Regions from separate parts of the Peribacillus sp. P4_D6 genome, predicted to be linked through region 3. Evidence: riboswitches for the same ligand, from Rfam matches in the RefSeq annotation. Region 3 holds a riboswitch; each other region holds the start of a gene.
The links. Region 3 has a riboswitch for cyclic di-AMP ahead of AC1DVB_RS21945 (APC family permease). Riboswitches for the same ligand answer to the same signal wherever they lie in the genome.
Positions count from the first base shown of each region.

Region 1: it holds a riboswitch for cyclic di-AMP, as region 3 does, so the genes downstream of both, AC1DVB_RS11750 (TrkH family potassium uptake protein) here and AC1DVB_RS21945 (APC family permease) in region 3, are expected to answer to the same signal.
Region 2: it holds a riboswitch for cyclic di-AMP, as region 3 does, so the genes downstream of both, AC1DVB_RS02910 (APC family permease) here and AC1DVB_RS21945 (APC family permease) in region 3, are expected to answer to the same signal.

Region 1 is NZ_JBFUIQ010000029.1:31,592-37,939, reverse strand. It holds gene AC1DVB_RS11755 (potassium channel family protein) at 1-605, opposite strand, end outside; gene AC1DVB_RS11750 (TrkH family potassium uptake protein) at 630-1,922, opposite strand; cyclic di-AMP (ydaO/yuaA leader) riboswitch at 2,344-2,492, opposite strand; gene AC1DVB_RS11745 (hypothetical protein) at 2,794-2,979, shown strand; gene AC1DVB_RS11740 (cation:proton antiporter) at 3,631-4,812, opposite strand; gene AC1DVB_RS11735 (Na-translocating system protein MpsC family protein) at 5,744-6,118, opposite strand.
Region 2 is NZ_JBFUIQ010000003.1:109,757-120,034, reverse strand. It holds gene AC1DVB_RS02910 (APC family permease) at 139-1,965, opposite strand; cyclic di-AMP (ydaO/yuaA leader) riboswitch at 2,104-2,249, opposite strand; gene AC1DVB_RS02905 (GtrA family protein) at 2,601-3,056, opposite strand; gene AC1DVB_RS02900 (glycosyltransferase family 2 protein) at 3,016-4,038, opposite strand; gene AC1DVB_RS02895 (DUF6044 family protein) at 4,054-5,718, opposite strand; gene galU (UTP--glucose-1-phosphate uridylyltransferase GalU) at 5,887-6,747, shown strand; gene AC1DVB_RS02885 (hypothetical protein) at 6,958-7,146, shown strand; gene AC1DVB_RS02880 (cytochrome P450) at 7,338-8,732, shown strand; gene AC1DVB_RS02875 (hypothetical protein) at 8,805-8,975, shown strand; gene AC1DVB_RS02870 (amino acid permease) at 9,494-10,278, shown strand, end outside.
Region 3 is NZ_JBFUIQ010000118.1:6,777-11,125, reverse strand. It holds partial or broken gene AC1DVB_RS21955 (IS110 family RNA-guided transposase) at 1-18, shown strand, start outside; gene AC1DVB_RS21950 (hypothetical protein) at 24-302, shown strand; gene AC1DVB_RS21945 (APC family permease) at 469-2,295, opposite strand; cyclic di-AMP (ydaO/yuaA leader) riboswitch at 2,456-2,599, opposite strand; gene AC1DVB_RS21940 (multicopper oxidase domain-containing protein) at 3,654-4,349, shown strand, end outside.

The DNA of each region.
Region 1 (6,348 bases), on a different contig from region 3:
AGCATATCTCCTTCGTGGATAACATAATCAGGAGATGGAGAGATAATAATCTCACCATTACTAACGATGGCAATAACACTAATATTATATTTTGCACGTAAATCAAGCTCCCTAAGACTTTTTTCTGTCATGCTCAAAGGGATCATGATTTCCTCTATATTGTATTCTTTAGAGAGCTCTATATAATTCAGCATTTTAGGGGATAGGAGTTGATTTGCCACCCGTTCACCCATATCTCTTTCCGGATAGATAACCCAATCAGCGCCTACTTTATTTAACACTTGTCCGTGGTTTTTATTAAGAGCTTTTGCAATAACCTTTTTTATCCCTAATTCCTTTAAGAGCAATGTAGTTAAAATGCTTGATTGCATATCATTTCCGATGGCTACGATGACACAATCGAAATTCCGGATTCCGATAGATTTCAATGTCTCTTCTTCAGTGGTATCCGCTATGACTGCATGGGTAACGCTCAATTCCGCATCCTCAACTCTTTCCTCATTTATATCAATTCCCAAGACCTCTTGTCCTGCTGTATGTAACCTAAGAGCTACGCTCGTTCCGAATCTTCCTAAACCGATAACAGCATATTGTCGTTTAGACATTCATTTACACCCCTTCATTTATTATTAACCAATCATGATTTTGCCTTTTGGATTCCTTAATGGATCTGGTTTGCGCCTCATGGCAATAGCGAAAGCAATAGTCAAAGGCCCCAATCTACCTGCAAACATTGTGAAAATAATGAGTATTCGGCCGATAGGAGATAATTCTGGGGTTAAACCCATTGAAAGGCCAACGGTAGCAAATGCCGAAGTAGCTTCAAATAATATCATTAAGAAATCTCTTCCACTTTCTGTGATGGTCAATAACATGGTAATCGTTAATATTAAAGATAACCCAATTACAGTAACTGTTAATGCTTTAAATATTGTTTCAATAACAATGCGGCGACGAAATAAAACTACATCTTCTTTCCCTTTAATCTGAGACCAAACAGTTCCTATTAGGGTGGCTAATGTAGTGGTTTTAATCCCGCCACCAGTCGACCCAGGAGAAGCACCAACAAACATTAAGAAGATGATAAGCAACAAAGTAGGTTGTGTTAAGTCCGGAATGTTTAATGTATTAGATCCTGCTGTTCTCGGAGTAACAGATTGAAACAATGAAGACAATACTTTTCCAGCGTAGGATAAAGGCTGTAACGTTTTGTCATTTCCATATTCAAATATAAATATTAAAATGGCCCCTCCTATTGTAAGGATTAAGCTAGTTATCAATACAATTTTTGTATGAACGGATAAGCGATGGGTATCATGGTATTCGTATAGTTCATTCATAACGATAAAGCCAATTCCGCCTAATGTTATTAGGGCAGCCACAGTAAGGGTTACGATAGGATCTGCTGCATATGGTGTCAMACTCCTAAACTCTCCCATCAAGTCAAAACCCGCATTATTGAAATTAGATATCGAATGAAAAACGCCATAATAGATTGCTTTACCAATTGGCATATCGAAAGAAAAACGAATAGATAATATAAAGGAACCTAGGATTTCAATGACTGCAGTGAAAATCAAAATCCTTTTTACTAACCTAACTACACCTGCCATAGATAAGTTATTTAAGGATTCTTGCAACAACAATCTGCTTTTTAATGAGATTCTTTTGCCTAATAAGAAGAAGAAAAATGTTGCAAATGTCATAAAGCCTAGGCCACCCACTTGAATGAGTGATAAAATTACTAACTCTCCAAACTTGGTAAATGTCGTTTCCGTATCAACTACGACAAGCCCTGTCACACATGTAGCGGAGGTAGAGGTAAATAAAGCATTTAGAAAAGAAAGACCATTCCCATCTTCAGTGGAGATAGGGAGAGTTAACAAATATGAACCAATAAGTATCAAAGCGGCAAAGCCCATTACAAGAATTTTTGGAGGATCTAAAAATTCTTTTACTTTTTTCAAAATTAATCATCATCCTAACTATAAATAAATTATTATAAGTACGAAGAAATACAACAAACATATTTACATTTAAATGCCCTAATACAAACTACTAGAGACTCTTTGACATTTGGTTAGTATTTCACCTTTGTTTCATTCACATTCACCTTGTAGATAACTCAATAGAACATTACTTAACCTCTTGTAAACAAAAGCAGACACTTTTCCTATGTATACAACAAGTCGGTATTACCCCTTTCCTTGGTAGTAGAAACACGCGTGGTTACATAAATTGATTTATATTTATACGCATAATAAAAAGACCTACGTATACATCAGGTTGCTATTTTGTCACAAAAAAGCACAAAAAAAGCCCACTGAATTTAGGTGGTCTTATGACCTCCTTCGCTTTAGCCGACGAAGTTAGCTGACGGGTAGGATGGCGAAAGAGCTTTTTTCTCATCCCTTCTGCAAATCAAAGCAGAATTAACCCCAAATGACTGGGTCCTCCGTATTCAATTACTTGAAATTAGGCCGATTTATTGTTTATGAAAAGTATCTTACTCCTTCAGGTATTAGTTGTAAACCCAATGTCACTAAAAATTACCTGAAGTTATTTGCTTTTTAAAAATTTATTTTTTAGCGAGTCATACTATTGTTAAGGTTTTGTGAACTTATTAAAATCATATTGACTAAAACTAGTTAAGACTTTATGATAGGTTCGATAAATTTCAGCGTAATTTTTAAGAACGTTTTTAATTATTACTATCTTATAAAAAAGGTCCGTATTTCTTTACATTCTTAATTAATGAGTTTTAATAAATCAAATAAAAAAGGGCAGGGAAATATGGAGAAAAAATCTTATAGATTTGTTATTAACGCTGTCGGTAAGGGTGGACAAACGTACTTAACTCAATGTGAGGATAAACATGCGCTAAAGAAATGGATAGCAAACAATGAGGATAAAATAATAATGAATGAGTTAAAGATAACGGATAAAAAAAAGAATCCATTTTTAAAATTGTTTTTCTAAAAACAAAATATCATCACCTGAATCAAAGGTCTTTCACAGAATGGGAATTTGATTTCCACGAACTGTACAACAATTTCTCCGCAGTCTTTAAACAATCATACGTGAATACCAATGTTTGTTTATGGCAGGATACCTTAAGAAGGTTTTACACTTTGAAACTAATCTTTTTGAACTTTGTTAAAAGTAATATTATGATTTTTTCGGTAGCGATCTATCTTTTAACCCTTAGGGAAAAGGACAGATCCCGAATGGAATGATCCCATGTGGATGTATATCCAAGGAGCTGATCTTCAGCTCCTTGGATACTTTTAACAACGGGCAGGCTAGTGGAAGAGTTACAAAGAAAGAGAGCATAATTATATGCTCTTTTGACTTAACATATAGCCAATTAAGATATTTTTCTAACCACCAACATCATAATTGTAATCAAAATAGGATCAGGATCATTTTCCCAGTAAATCCAGTGCTTAATCCAACTGTACCAAAAGCAGAGAAAGTTTCAAATACAAATCTTGACATGTCAACGATTTCAATAGAAGATAATTTTGGAGTTAATCCAATTGATAGACCCCCGAAACAACATGACCATTTCCTTCCAAATTACTTTAGTTAAACGTTTATTATATATTATCTTTTTATCCAAAAAGATATTTATTTCACGCCAACTAAAGCGACTACTTTTTTGAGTGTCGTTCCCTGAACTAATAGAGAAAATAAAACATTACTGAACGTCATCGCTAATAGCAGCTCTCGCCCTTCAAACTCCGGTGTAACACTTAATATAAGAGCAATAGAAAGAGACCCTTTTAATCCTCCCCAGGCAATTACATGCTTCCAGGAAGTAGGAATGTTTTTATCAAAAGCAAGACTGAAATAAACGGCAACAAACCGAGCCAAGAGTACGATTAGAATACTCCCAATAATCAACCATCCTTTATCTAAAAAATTAATACTACTGACTTCTAACCCTACCAATAAGAAAATGAGTGCATTCGAGAGGAAGGCAACAATTTCCCAAAAGGAATCCATTTTTTCATGTGTCAGGTCAGACATCCCGATATTTTTCCCATATGTCCCGAGGATTAAACCAGCTGTAACCACTGCGATCACACCTGAAACATGAAAATGTTCCCCGAGATCAAAAGCACCATAAAAGAGAACCATGGATAGTCCGATCTCCACCAAATAATTGTCGATTTTGGACGTAATACGGGAAGCAATAAATCCGCATACTCCCCCGATAAGGATACCTCCACATACTACTTTTACGAACTCAATAGAAGCCTCAAAAGTGCCTGTAATACTTAAAAAAGTGGTCACAAGGGCAATTTTAAATAATACAACAGCTACTCCGTCATTCGCTAAACTTTCTCCTTCGACAATAATGGATAACCGTTTATTCAGGCCGAGAGCCTTGAAAATACTAAGGACTGAAACAGGATCTGTGGCAGCCATCAATGCTCCGAAGATTAGTGCTTGTTGTAGAGAAAGGTTTAGTAGAAAGTACATTAGAAAAGAAACGATTAAAAATGTCAAAAATGTTCCAACAAATGATAATAATAGGATAGGTTTCTTACTCCGATTTAGTTCATCAATTGGAAGTTTAAGCGCTGCATCTCCTAATAGAGCTGATAAAAAGATTACAATAACTGTTGTCTGGAAAACAGTATCAGTTGCAGCATAACTCTTGACCTCAGACAAACCGGGAATAGGTAGAATCCCTATTATTAATCCAACAATAACAAGAAATGTAGGATACGGTTGGTTCATTTTTTCTGCTATAAAAACAATCCCTACCGCGATAGCTAGTAAAATGATCCAGTATGTAATCATCCTTATTCTCCCTTTCAATAATGCATGTTATACTCATGAACGGCAGTATAACTTCAATTTATTACTATCATTTACATTATTCAGGATTTGTAGTATAACCTACCTCTTTATTATGTTTTAAACAAATCAAGTTTAGATAATTGTTAATAAGGGACATAAAAAATAAAGTGTTCGGAAAAGTGCACGTCCTGAACTGAATAAATGCATTTTAATTAGGTGGTACTTTTTAAAAAACTATTTTTCAGGGGCATTTTCTTTAGGATTCTTTAATTTATAAATGATAACAAATATTATTATGCACACACCTACCACTACCAAAAGAAACATCCAAGTATTAATAAAATGCGAGTACCTCAGGAATGGAGGATGGATGGCCAAGAAAAGATTGTTACGGGATAGACCCAAAAGTTCCAAATAAAACTTTCTTAATGAACTCCCATGAAAATTAAAAAAGCTCAAAATCCAGAAAAAATCACAACAAAAATAGACCCAGTAAAAACGCTTTTTAAAAAAAGGCTGAGTCTTATGAGTAATCTGATTGAGTTTGGTAAATCGTTAAACAAAAACCTCCAATCCCAGCATATTAAGTAGAGGCTAGCGAGACGACCAAAAAGATTAATCTCCCATGAGGCTACCCATAAAGGGAGCGACAGTCGGTGGTACACCGTGGGTGTCGAAGTCAGACTAACGTATGGGCTGAAAGGCACCATAGTTCAAAGACCTTCTTCGCCAGCTATTAAATATTATGTACTTTGAAACCACATTGTTATTCTCTGTGGTGCAGCACCGATTTTGCGATGCATGTGTGGCTAACGGGGTGTTTAGTTTAACAAGGAAAACCCAATGTAATGAAAAATTTGTATACAATCTATTAATCTAAAATATATATAAATTTAACAAAAAAATGATAATTCATGTAACTTAAACAGTATTATTTGATGGTTTCTAAGTACCTCTCTAAATCTTTATCCATTATAAAAACTTCAATTCTTTCACCTGTTTTAGTGCTAATATCACTATGGGAGGAAAGAACTTTACATCCAGTTTGATCTTCAACTATTTTTTCGTAATCCTTGGTGTACATTTCACGAAGAAGCGAGCGCATTTTTTTTACAAGTTTTTTGCCGGAATTGTGACTGACAAGATGCTTTTCTTCCACAGTCAGGACACCTTTAAAACGAGTAATCAACATGTCATTAATTATATATGTTTTTGCTTCCTGTGGTCCTCTGCCTATCAGATCACGCTGGAACTTAATAAATGCTGCACTTATTTCTGCTTCAAGTTTCTTTTTGGGATTTAACATAATGCCTCCATTTTATCTCGGGAATTTATGGGATTTATCATAATACCCAACCTTAGTTATTGTCAATGTAAGTTTACAAACCTATAAAAAAATTTGTAATCACTAGAATTATTAAGTAAATTTAGTTTTTGCTGACTAATTTGGACTAAAATGACTGTATATGGTCGATTTTGAATTAATATCGTGATTTTATGAGGTTTACAAACATTTAATGATGAGCGTAGAATAAT
Region 2 (10,278 bases), on a different contig from region 3:
GTACGGGCTTCATAGTTACTGTGAGTAATAAATGTTCATACTCACATATCGGAAGCGTAGTTATTGCTGAATTTTTTATAAAGATAAGAAAAAAAGCAAACCTTATGTAGGTCTGCTTCTTTTCTTAGATAATGGAACTTACTTCTTCAAATGATAGGGCACTGTCGCAACAACCACATTTCTTCTATAAAGCAAGTAGGCCTTAATCAGTAAACTTGATTGGTTATGAAGAATATTGTGCCAGCCCTTCTTCGGAATAAATTGGGGGATGATCACCGTAACTTTATAGTTGGATTCACTAGCCTTATGTTCTACTGTGTCCACAAATTTAGTTAGTGGCTGTATGATACTCCTGTAATAAGAGTTTAGAGTCACAAGTCTAACATCTGGTTGCCACTTCTTCCATTTTTCTTCGAATTTCTTTTCATCTTCTCTTTCAAAAGCGACATAAACGGCAATGACCTGATGTGCAGATAGAGATTTTGCATAATTTAAAGAGTTCTCAACCACATGAGTTATACCCGCAACAGGTACAATGATGATATTTCCTTCGATTGGTAAGATCGGCTCACAAGTTGTAATCCTTAGTTGGTCTCCAACTGCTTCATAATGCTTTCTAATTCGATGAAAAATTAAAATGATGATAGGTAAAAAAATCAAAACAGGCCAAACCTGAATAAATTTGGTTAAAAAGAATATCATCGTGACGATAAAGCTAATTATGGCACCAATTGAATTAATGGTTAATTTCATCATCCAGCCTTTTGGCTTTTCGCGAATCCATTTAACAATCATCCCAGTCTGGGATAACGTAAATGGGATGAATACACCAACCGCATAAAGCGGAATGAGATTTTCCGTATGTCCTTCAACTGCGACTATCAAGATGATGGATGCAAGTCCAAGTATGATAATTCCATTGGAATACCCTAAACGGTCCCCTCTGATCGTAAACGCCCTTGGTATGAATTTATCCTTCGCCAGATTTACCGCAAGCAAAGGGAAAGCCGAATATCCAGTATTTGCCGCAAGTATCAAGATCAATGCAGTTGTACCTTGAATGAAGAAATACATGAAATTCCGTCCAAAGATCTCTTCAGCAATCTGGGAGACGACCGTTACCTCTGCGCTAGGAACAATGCTTAAATAATAGGCTAAGTATACGATTCCCGAAAACAAAACAGCTAGTAAGGAACCCATCGCTATTAATGTTTTCGCAGCATTATTCGGTGCTGGATCTTTAAAGTTCGGGATTGCATTTGAAATCGCTTCGACTCCTGTCAATGCGGAGCTTCCTGATGCAAATGCTCTTAGCAGTATAAATAAACTGATGCCTGCTACCGGAGTCCCGATTGATGCATGCAATTCCGGTGAGACTCCTCCCGTCAGAATCTTGTAAATTCCAACCCCAATCAAGATGAACAAGGCTAAAACGAATAGGTACACCGGATAGGCCAAGACAGATGCCGATTCCGTAACCCCCCTAAGGTTCAAGATAGTAAGTAGGATGACAAAAATAATGGCTATGAGGACATTATAATCATGCAGGCCGGGAAAAGCGGACGTGATGGCATCCGTACCAGCGGAAACACTTACCGCGACAGTTAATATATAATCGACCAATAAGGATCCTCCAGCTATCAACCCTGGATTGACACCTAAATTGTTTTTTGAAACCACATAGGCTCCCCCGCCATGTGGATAAGCGAAAATGATTTGTCTGTAGGACAAAATCAAAGCGGTTAACAGGATCAATACTCCAATCGCGATAGGGATTGAATACCAGAATGCCGCAGCACCGACCGTGATCAGGACAATCAATATTTGCTCCGGCCCATATGCAACCGAAGACAATGCATCTGAAGATAATATCGCCAACGCCTTTGTTTTGTTAAGCTTTTGTTCACCAAGTGCATTTGATTTTAAAGGTCTCCCGATCAAGAACCTCTTTATAGAAGATAACATCAAGAATTCACCACCAGTTTAATTTATAAGTTTATGTTTCCCAGCTGTAGCAAAAAAACGAGACGAAACACAAAAATGCCTACAAGTCATAGCTAAATAGACCTGTAGACATCAATTTTTTTGTCTAACAAGCTCCACCTTCCTTCTCATATAACGCTTACGAGGTTAGCTGTCGGATTCGGACCTAAGAGTAGCCCTACCTTTTAAAGGATTCACCCCTTGGATTGTAAAAACAATCCCAATAACGGGTCCCCCGCACCATAAGGTTTAAGCGATTTAGAAATATGAAACTGTTGATTATCATACTCCCGTGAAATGGAAAAGTAAATGAAAATTTTGCACAGAAATAGAATTATTATTTATAAGCGAGGTTTTATTCTTGACTTATATAACAAAAGTCATGCAAACACATGAATCGAAGGTAGGAAAGGAGGAAAGTAACTGTCTAAAAGGAAGATATTCAAGAAGACAATGAACAAAAGATAGATTCCCCAAAAGGAAAAATGAAGTAACGTGATGGATCAAGTAAAACAGATCTGCCCCAGCTTGGATAGTCATAAAATCAGAATTTCGCTTTCCGATTCCGTTTTTAATTCCCGTCCATTCGGGGGCATTATTCCACTCATCTACGCTAATTAGTTCCTTCCTTCTTGAATTGGCCTCAAATTGCTTTTTTTAAAGACAAAGTATTTCTGGCCAAGATAGTTAAGCACTGTATAAAAGATTGTTCCTATCAGAACAGCCAAATTTTGTTGTATGGATAAATGAACGGTTCCTTCCAGTGATTCTGCAATGGCTTGTCCTATAGAATAAGCGGCGGAATAACAAATCAGGATGACGCAAAAGAAACGGGCAACTCCTCGCCGCCATTCTATATCGCTTTTAAAGGTAAAAGTCCTGTTCAAGAGAAAACTCGTTACAGCTCCCGTACCATTGCCGATAAAGGTGGAGATCCAGTAAGATAATTCAAGAGCATTCATGAGAAAAAGCATGATGGAAAGTCCAACCGCTGTATTGACTATTCCAACCAATAAAAAGCGGATAAAGGAGTTAGTTTGTTTTAGATAGTTTTTCAATACTGTTCCGTTCATTTTCTAATTGCTCCCGTTTTTTAAAATCGAGCGGATTAAATAGATCAAGATCAACAATATATTTAGGCCGGCGTTTGGATTCATTATAGATTTTTCCGATATACTCCCCAATCAACCCGACAGCAATCAACTGTAGTCCACCGATCAACCATATGGAGGTGATCAATGAGGTCCAGCCAGTTTCGGTCTGCCCATAAAATTTCAACCATAAAAAGTAAGACCCAAAGAGTAAGCTAATGAAAAAGGAAAGACATCCTAGCCATAATACAAGCCGGATCGGTGTAACTGAAAAGGAAGTAATGCCATCAAGTGCAAAAGCAACCATCTTCTTAAATGGATATTTCGTTTCCCCAGCCAATCTTTCTTTACGGTCATAATAAACAGAGTCCGTCTTAAACCCAATGAGCGGTACAATCCCCCGTAAAAAAAGATTCGTTTCATCAAAGCGTTCCAACTCCATGATCGCCCTTTTGCTCATTAGCCGGAAATCGGCATGATTATAGACAAGGTTAACCCCCATCTTGTTCATTAATTTATAAAAACCTGTTGCAGATGTTCGTTTAAAGAATGAATCAAGGTCCCTTTTCTGGCGGACACCATATACGATTTCACATCCTTCATTGAATTTTCGAATGAATTCCGGGATGACTTGAATATCATCCTGTAAATCTGCATCAATGGAAATCACACAATCTGAGGCTTCCTTGGCTGTAAACAACCCAGCCAGAAGTGCATTTTGATGTCCAGCATTCCGGGAAAGCTTTAGCCCGCGAACATATTCATTATTAATCGTTTCTTTGTAAATGATCCTCCAAGTTTGATCCTTGCTCCCATCATCGACAAACAAAATTTTACTTTGACCGGAAACAACGTTTTCATCGACCAACCCCCTCATCAATCCACAAAGCTGGGAAATGGTTTCCTGCAAAACGCTTTCTTCGTTATAACAAGGTACAACAATCGTTACAATCGGTGAATTCATTCTATACCCCCCTTTTCACATGACTCTGTATAAATGAATTTTCCATACGCTTCCTTTTTTCGTGAAAACCCTATCCAGCACCAATCCGTTTTCCTTCGCGTTGTTGATTGGGATGGCAGAAAATATATACGTTCCGCCTAATCCTTTAAACGCATCCATGTTGAGGTCCAAATTTTCCAGCTCTTTCTTCGAGCCTTTCTTGAACATATAATGCTTCCCAAGCTCATCGGTAAATAGGTAACAACGTCCTCCCCATTCATCAAAATAGATTCTGATGTTTTTATTCTTAGCCAATTCGTTTTCAATTATTTGACGAAATTGATGTTTGTAAGAAAGCGGATAAAAATTGTTATAGCTATCGAGCGTGTAAAATCCATTATATTGAGCGATTGCGGGATGCAGCCCAATGCTGGCAACACGATATTCTTCTTGTGGACGGTCAATATGATCTTTTATTTCCTGAAAAAGGCTTTCTGAATAGAACTCTTTAAAAGTTGGCTTTTTATTGTGGCTGATTTCCTCATTGAAACCGATTAAAATCAGTATTTGAACGGCGATGAAAATGGAAAGGGTTTTCTTAGCATAGTCGCTGTATTCCCAAATGATTTTTATCGCAAGGGCAAACCCCAAGTAAATGATCATCGGCCTTAAAAAGTGAAATCTGGCAAAGTTAAAAGTATCCAGGGTGTGAAACCTTTCCGTTAAAGGAAGCCAGCCTTTATAAAACCAAAATGCGTACCACGCTGAGAGCATAAAATTCAAGCCGAATAAAAAAACATATACCTTTTCCTGTCTCCACAATTTTTTGGTCAGAATAATATAAAGGGCAAAGACTGTAATCGGCAGGATGATAAGCGCATGTACAGTCATGACATGCGTATGTCCAAGAACGAAATTTTTGAAAGTAAGCTTAATGACCCAATCGAGCGGCAGCCTTGCGTGAAAATATTCATCTCTACTGTTTGGCTCCGAATCAAAAATGAATGAAGCGACCAAACGATACTCCACCAAACCAAAAATGACGGTCATATAAACGATTGAAAGAAGAAACGTTATATTCCATCCTTTTCCCCTGATTACATCCGTTAGCCAAAGAAAGCCCATTGCAACAAGGAAAAAGAAAAAGCCAAGCACGATGCTTGAATAAAGCGGTAAAAGTGTAAGGACCAAATAATTCTTCCAAGAATGATCCTTGCTGCGGATATTCAAAAAAGCCCAAAGGGCTAAAGGCATCCCAAGTGTACTGAGCATTCCCGATGGCCAAAATGGGGTAAGGGCAAAGGCTAAGGATGTTCCAACCCTAATCCAACCTGATTGTCTTCCTGTAACCAAATGTTCCTTCAATAAGATATACATACCAAAGAATGCAATAAACCTTGTTAATGCCTGGCTTATTGCATATGCGACCATTGTCGGAAAAAGAGCATGAAGCCACACGATAATACTGAACTCACTGCCAAAAGCATTACGGGGCAGCCCATTCATAATCTGAGGAATTCTGGCGTCAATTGCACCGAATAACTCACCGCTTTCTGAAAGGACTTTATACCAGGCAAGGTTGGAATCCAAATTATCATGTACGCGAATATGCGCATTTTCTCCAAGGATGATTAAGGGCGAAAGATATAAAACAATGACGAGTAAGGCAAAAAGGATTTGTTTTCTCTCTTTATTTTCAATTGGCAAAATATCCACCTCTTGATTAAATTCATATATCCATAATATTTGGCTTCGGAGGTAAATCTATTCTTTTTAAGGGATTTATTTTAACCTATTTTGATATAGGTCAACCAATGACCACATAAAATGCAATAAGCATATAAAAGAACCTTAAAAAGGGGCTGGGCTATGATAAGGAAAGCGGTGATTCCAGCAGCCGGTTTAGGAACACGATTTTTGCCTGCTACGAAAGCTCAACCAAAGGAAATGCTGCCGATTGTCGATAAGCCGACCATTCAATATATTATCGAAGAAGCGGTACAATCAGGGATTACGGATATTATCATCGTTACGGGTAAAAACAAACGTGCCATCGAAGATCATTTCGATAAATCGATTGAGCTTGAAATGCTTCTGCAAATGAAAGGTCAAAATGATCTGCTTAAGATTGTGGAGAACATTTCCAACATGGTCGATATCCACTATGTAAGGCAAAAGGAACCTTTAGGTCTGGGTCATGCAGTTTTATGTGCCAAAACTTTTATCGGAGACGAACCTTTTGCCGTCCTGTTAGGGGATGATATCGTGGATAGCCAGGTTCCAGCCTTGAAGCAGTTAATGGAACGGTATAACAAGGTTCGAGCGAGCATTATCGGATGTAAGGAAGTATCACCAGCCGATGTCTCCAAGTATGGGATCGTAAACTTCCAAGAACGATATGAGGATTTATTTCTGGTAAGAAACTTGGTGGAAAAGCCAAAAGTGGAGGATGCACCATCAACACAGGCGATAATTGGCCGATATATTTTATCACCTGCGATTTTTGAAATCCTTGAAAACGTACAGCCTGATCGTAAGGGGGAGATCCAGCTTACTGAAGCTTTAGACCTTTTGTTAGAAAAGGAACCATTATATTCGTATATCATCGAGGGAAATCGTTATGACGTCGGCGATAAATTCGGCTTCCTTCAAGCTTCAATAGATTTCGCCATGAAACGACCTGAACTTCGTGATCAGCTAATAAAATATTTAAGGCAGTTGTTTCCTTAATGAAGTTAATATAGACCATGCCCAATTACCAAAAAGAGGTGATTGGGCCATTTCCACATCGGATTGACCCCTTTGGTTGTAAAATGATCCACTTACCATAATCCTCTAAGTAAAATATAACTGTTTATGCTTCCGTAAAATGTTACAGCAGAAAAAGTTGAACAGAGAAAGAATAGTTTTCTATAAGTGAGGTTATGTTGATAACATATCATGATTGTTCCAAACACACCATATCCAGAAAGGATTGTAGAGAAACACATGCACAATAAAGCAAATAATCCAATAATATCTGATGAATTTTTAGAAAAAGTGGTTAAGGAGATCAATGCACAATTTGGCGGGCCCATCAATGAAAAAAATGATCGTTTCCAACATAGGGGCGATGATGAAAGAAGTTGAATTGAATCCCCCTTCATTAATCTAAAGCTCTCATGAAAAACTCTGGCTATATTCATCCAGGGTTTTTTCGCTGTAACTTTTTTCTTCAATAGAATTATCAGCCCTTTCTTTAACGACTTGTCCAAACCAATTTAGCTTATCCTCATACAATGATTACATGTAAGTATTTTAAAGAAAGGGGAAAAACTTCATTGAGCCACGCTGATGATGTCTTCCGCACTTCTCAAATGGTTCCAAAAGGAAGGCTGGTTTCCGGACATACAAAAGAGTTCCAAACAGATCCCATTGGGTTCCTGACCCGATTGTCCAAGGAATATGGGGAAGTTGCTAAATTCCGTTTAGGACCATTCCAAACTGTTTATCACGTTTTAAACCCTGATTTAATCAAACAAATACTTGTAACAAAACAACAATCTTTCGTCAAATCCAGGGACTTCAATCTTTTAAAACTGCTTATCGGTGAAGGTCTGCTTACAAGCGAAAAAGACTTTCATATGCGACAGAGAAGGCTTATCCAACCCTCTTTCAAAAAGACTCATATTAGCCAATATGCCAAGGATATGATTGATACCACAATGGATTATATATCAACTTGGCAACATGATGATGAACGGAGTATAACGAAGGATATGATGAACATCACTCTCGGGATAATCAGCAAGACCATGTTCAGCATGGAATTCAAGGATGGATATGAAATCGTTGGGAAACCTCTGGAAACTGCATTGAGAATAACAGTCAAAAGGATGAGAAAGATTTTCCGTATGCCATTATGGGTACCGACTAAAATCAACCGTGAATATAAAAAGGCGATACAAAGGCTTGATAAAGTGATTTACGGCATTATTGAAAAACGGAAGAACGATACAGTAAAACATGAAGACATGCTAGGGATCTTGATGGACGCCCGTGATGCCGACGACGGGTTAGGCATGTCAAGCCATCAGGTCCGTGATGAATTAATGACTATTTTTCTTGCCGGTCATGAAACGACAGCAAATGCTCTTTCCTGGGCACTGTATGCAATTTCGAAGCATCCGGAAATTCAAGTCAAGCTTTTCAATGAAGTCAATAGCATAATCGGTCAACGGACACCCAAGCCTGAAGATTTCATGAAATTACAATACACTCAAAATATCATTCATGAAACACTTCGCTTTTACCCGCCACTGTATATCTTATCCCGTGATGTGACGGAGGATGTCACAATAGGAGGATATCGCTTTAAAAAAGGCGATATGATACTAATAAGTTCTTATGTGATGCAGCATAATCCAGAGTATTTTGATCAACCGGAATCATTTATCCCTGAGCGATTTGAAAATAACTTTATGAAAAGCCTGCCTGCGTTCGCTTACTTTCCATTTGGCGGAGGGCCGCGGGTTTGTATTGGCAATCACTTTGCCATGATGGAAGCGGTGTTTGTACTGGCCTGCATTGCAAAGCGATATAGGATAAAGCTTGCACCTGACCATCATGATGTAACTCCCCTTCCCTCCCTTACACTCAGACCCAAGAATGGACTGCGCATGGTGTTAGAAGAAAGAGCTGCAGAAGCCTTTGAACCTGGTGCATCCAATTTTTAGTAATAGGGGTTTTTTCCCTAATAAATATCGTTGTACTAACTGGCCTACCCTTATAAAAGGAGGGATGAAAAAATGTATTTGCTCCATTCACCACGAAAGGGAATCATCCACACTGAATTGCACTATTTAGGAATGGCCTCACAGGTATATACCGGTTATCTGCAATTTTTAAGCGAAATTGAACCGAAACAAGAAACCGAGTACCTACAGGCGCCGCTCCCCTTTTCAAATGAGAACGGATAGTTTCCCGCTTCGTACCTATTATTAAAGAAAAACCGACCTTGAAAGGTCGGTTTTTTGTAATTCTGCAGTATGTTCCATAACCCTGGCCCCCGCAGCCCCCAAATGCTGGCTGCGACAAACCTGATAGGAAAACTAAGCGACTTCGACTATTAAGGACAGAAACTGGTTCCATCAACTTATTTACTACGAAACAAATGACAGTAATATTGCAATTAAACAGGATTATATTTCTCTCTTTTCAATATGTATTTTAAAGAATGAAGAATTGTTAATTCATCCCTAAAAAATCACCTAGCAGTTTTTTGCTTTGATTCATTTCATAAAATCCAATATTTTCAGATAACCTTTTTCGCCGGTTGGAAATCCATTCCCCTTCACCGGCCTAAATTGACTTTTTTCCCATTCATGATATATTAATATAGTACTTTAGTACGTGAAAGCGTTCAATAGTAGAAGAAACTTTTATGTTTTACTGATAGGCTATTTTATTAAAATTGTGAAAGAAAGGCATGAATATAATGGAGAAGACTCATCAAGATCTAAAAAAGGGCCTATTGCCGAGGCATGTCCAGTTCATTGCTTTAGCCGGAATGATAGGAACGGGGATTTTTAAGGGGAGTTCCGATACATTAAATATGGCAGGCCCAAGTGTTGTAATAGCCTATTTAATAGGGGGGCTATTGTTATTCATTGTAATGGCCGCACTAGGGGAGATGGCAACCGCTTTTCCTAATATGAACGTCCAACATCTCATTAATAAAGCTTTTGGGTTTCAACTATCCTTCATTGTCGGATGGCTCTATTGTTTCAATTGGATTATCGTAATCATTGTAGAAATAGTTGCAGCCGGCAGTTTTCTACAATATTGGTTTCCTACAGTACCATTATGGCTGTTAAGCATACTTTGCGCTTCAGTAATAATAGGAATTAATTTGTTTCAAGTAAAATACTATGGAGAACTCGAATTTTGGTTCGCAGGAATTAAAATAATAACCTTAATTGCTTTTATCATTTTAGGAGCTTTGATCATGCTAGGACTCTTTCCTAGTTCGGCTTCATTTTCAAATTACACGGAACATGGCGGTTTTTTTCCCAAAGGAATTGACGGAATGTTAAGTGCACTTTTAGTGGTCATGTTTTCATATGGGGGTGCAGAATTAATTGGTGTAGCCGTCACGGAAACAAAAGATAGTCAGCGAGTCATACCAAAAATCATAAAAGGAACAGTATGGCGGGTGATTCTTTTCTATGTCTTGCCGATACTTATCATTTGCGGAGTAATACCTTGGAATCAAGTAAGCAC
Region 3 (4,349 bases):
AAGGAAATAAAGCTTTAAAAACGATGGCCGTAGAATGTGTATTAGCGACATCAAGGCAAAATAATCGAATTGCTTCACATCGAAAAAGGATTACCAAACGGCAAGGAAAAATGAAGGGACGAATCGCTTCTGCCCATTTACTATTAACGATTACTTACAACATCTTAAAAACAGGAGAACCTTATCAAGAACTAGGCTCAAATTACCTTGAAGAAAAACAAAATAACAAAGAATTAAAAATGATCGAATACCTAAAAAAGAAAGGCTATACAATCGCTCCATCTGAACAACAAACTGCATAACCAGTTAAATAACGACATAGTACATTTACCCCCATCAAAAAAAAATGAGAATATGGAGGGTTTATTTTAGCATGGCTTTTTTACTATTGTGTTTTCATACAAAAAAGAGCTGCATAACAGCTCTGATAATTACCTATAGCATTAAGAAGTACATCAATTCAAGTCCTTATTTTTTCAAATGATATGGTACAGTTGTTACTACCACGTCTCGTCGAAACAGTAAGAAGGCTCGAATAAGAAAACTTGATTGATTGTGAAGAATATTGTGCCAGCCTTTTTTGGGAATAAATTGTGGAATGACAACAGTTACCTGATAATTCCCTTCCCTTGCTTTATTCTCTACAGTATCAACAAATTTGGTAAGTGGGTTGATGATACTTCTATAATGAGAGTGCAGTGTCACCAGTCTTACTTCAGGTTGCCATTTCTTCCATTTTTCTTCAAATTTCTTCTCGTCTTCTCTTTCAAATGCAACATACACTGCAATAATTTGTTGAGGAGAAAGCGATTTAGCATAATTTAAGGTATTTTCTACAACATGAGTCATACCAGCAACAGGCACTATCATAACATTACCTTCAATGGCCACAGATGGTTCACAAGTTGTAAGCCTAAGTTGGTCTCCAACTGCTTCATAATGCTTTTTAATTCGATGGAAGATAAGGACAATGATAGGTAGAAAAATTAGGATTGACCAAACCTGAGAGAATTTTGTTAAAAAGAACATCATTGTGACCGTGAAACTAATAACAGCACCAATCGTATTAACTATTAGTTTTGGAAGCCAACGCTGAGGTTTCTCACGAATCCATTTAACCATCATTCCTGTTTGGGACAATGTAAATGGAATAAAAACTCCAACTGCATAAAGCGGGATTAGATGCTCTGTTTCTGCCTGAAAAGCAACAATTAAAATTATTGAAGCAATACCAAGGATGATGATGCCATTTGAATATCCTAATCGGTCTCCTCTAACTAGAAACATCCTTGGAATATACTTATCCTTTGCAAGATTCACTGCCAACAACGGGAAAGCCGAATAACCAGTATTCGCAGCAAGGATTAATATCAATGCTGTAGTTCCTTGAATAAAGAAGTACATGAAATTCCGCCCGAAAGTTTCTTCGGCAATTTGGGAAACAACGGTTACCTCTCCACTTGGAGAAATGCCATAATAATAGGCTAAAAATACGATTCCTGAAAACAGTATGGCAAGCAAGGCTCCCATTGCCATTAATGTTTTAGCAGCATTATTTGGAGCTGGGTCTTTAAAGTTAGGAATAGCATTCGATATGGCTTCAACCCCTGTTAAAGCGGAACTTCCTGAAGCAAACGCCCTTAAAAGAATAAACAAACTGATTCCCGCCACAGGTGTACCTATTGGGGTGTGTAATTCAGGCGAAACTCCTCCAGTTAGAATATTATAAATACCCACACCAATTAATATAAACAACGCTATAACGAATAAGTAAACGGGGTAGGCTAATATTGAAGCAGACTCCGTTACTCCTCTTAAATTCAAAATTGTAATAAAAATGACAAATACAATGGCAATTTCCACATTATAGTTATGTAAAGTGGGAAAGGCAGATGTTAAAGCATCGGTCCCAGCAGACACACTTACAGCAACAGTTAGTATGTAGTCTACCAATAGGGATCCTCCAGCTATTAAGCCTGGATTTACACCTAAATTGCTCTTTGAAACCACATACGCCCCACCGCCATGAGGATAAGCAAAGATGATTTGCCTATAAGATAATATGAGAGCTGTTAAAAGAACTAATACACCTACTGCGATAGGAATTGAATACCAAAATGCTGCTGCACCTACCGTAATCAATACTATCAAAATTTGTTCAGGACCATATGCCACTGATGATAGAGCATCAGAAGAAAGGATTGCTAATGCTTTCGTTTTGTTAAGTTTTTGTTCTCCTAATTCATTGGATTTCAAAGGTCGTCCAATTAAAAGCCTTTTTATGAATGGAATCATTAATCACGCACCGCCTAATATATCTATTGGTTAATTTTTACCCTTATCAATAGTAATTACTCAAAAAAGAAATAATTTTACATGCATAAAAAAAGTGCCTACAAGTCATATTTAATAGACCTGGAGGCACATCACTTTTCGTGTGTCACAAGCTCCACCTTCCTTCTCAATTTAACGCTTACGAGGTTAGCTGTCGGATTCGGACCTTTGAGTAGCCCTACCTTAAAAGGATTCACCCCTTGGGTTAAGTAACAACCCGCAAAAATGGTTCCCCCGTACCTAATGATTTCAGCGATTTAGAAATTTGAAACCTTGATTATAATACTCCTGTGTTCAGAAAATGTAAATGAATTTTTGTAAAGATTAAAACCGAGGAAAACGGAAATGTCAGTAGTACATATTAGTTAATGCTTTAGTATTTTTGATTACTAACACGGAAGGAGGATTTACATGTTCAAAGAAAATAATCCTTATTATCTGATGAATTATTAGATGAGTTAGCTAAAGACATTAACCAGCAATATGGGGGTCCCACAAAAGAACAAATTGCGGAACCCATAAACAATGATTAGAATATAAGTCCACAAGAAAGTACCCTTTGATATTGAACTCATACCATTGTGTTTATTGGTCTCACATTTTCATTAAACTTCCCCGTTAGCCATCCATGAAGCGTAAAAATTAGCGTTTCACCACAGAGAATGAAAATTGGTTTCTAGGTCGATAATGTTTTAATGGCTGGCAAAGAAGGTCGTTGAACTATGGTGCCTTTGAGCTCCTCCGTTAGTCTGACTCCGACGACACAACGGTGTACCACCGACTGTCGCGCCCTTTATGGGTAGTACTCATGGGAGATTAATCCTTTTTTGGTCGTCGCGCTAGCCTCTACTTAATTTGTTATAATTGAAGGTTTTTGTTTACGATTTACCTAACTCAATCTGATCACTCATAAGGCTCAGCCTTTTTAAAAAAAAGTAATTTTCTGGGTCTATTTTTGTATGCTCTTTTTTGGTTTTAAGAATATTTTAATTTTCATGGGAGTTCGGAGAAAAAGGCTGCCGAAGCAACCAACCAATTATTGAAGTACAAGTCCTCTTTTTCTATTTGTGATTATGTAAAAGTTTATTCTCATAAACAATAGGGACTAGATCCATTCCCACCCTTTTTGCAGCAATATATCTTCTGTAACCGTCCGGATGGATCTTAGTTCATCCACCTTTTCAGATCCATACTTGCTTATCATCGTATACGAAGTATTCTGAAAAAAAAGAGTTGACATAAAACTTGTATCTACCTTAAAGTATAGCTAATACAACAAAAAGTTTACTTAAGGAAACTTTTTAGGAGGGGGTCAAGTAATGACTGATGAGAAAAAGGTTTCCCGCAGAGATATTTTAAAGATGGGGACTGCAGGTGCGTTTGGAGTAGCTGGATCTTATTACTTAAATAAAATGGCACAATTTCCAACTATGGCTCAGGCATCCAATAATTCGTCTCACAAGAATGGCAATCATTCCAATCATGCAAATATGAGTGATAAAACAAAAACCACAGGTTATAAAATGGCAGAACGGCTCCTTACTGAGTTTGATTATGGAAACGTTACCAAGCTGCCCAACGGTCAAACACTCCGGGAATATGAAGTCGTGGCAATTGATAAGGAAATCGAAATTGCCAAAGGAATTAAATTTCCAGGCTGGACTTATAATGGAACAATTCCAGGACCTTCTTTTCGTTGTACCGAGGGGGACCTTTTGCGGTTTCACTTTATTAATCAGGGCAGCCACCCCCACTCTATTCATTTTCACGGAATTCATCCTCCAGAGATGGACGGTTTAACTTCTATTTATCCTGGACAGAAATTCACGTACGAATTTGAAGCGAAGCCTTACGGATTACAAATTTACCATTGCCATGTGCTCCCCCTAGCCCGCCATATTCATAAAGGCTTATACGGTAATTTTATTATTGATCCAAAGAAGCCAAGAGAGCCGGCATTAGAGTTAAACATGGTTATGAATGGATTTGATTTGGATTTAGACGGCGAAAACGAG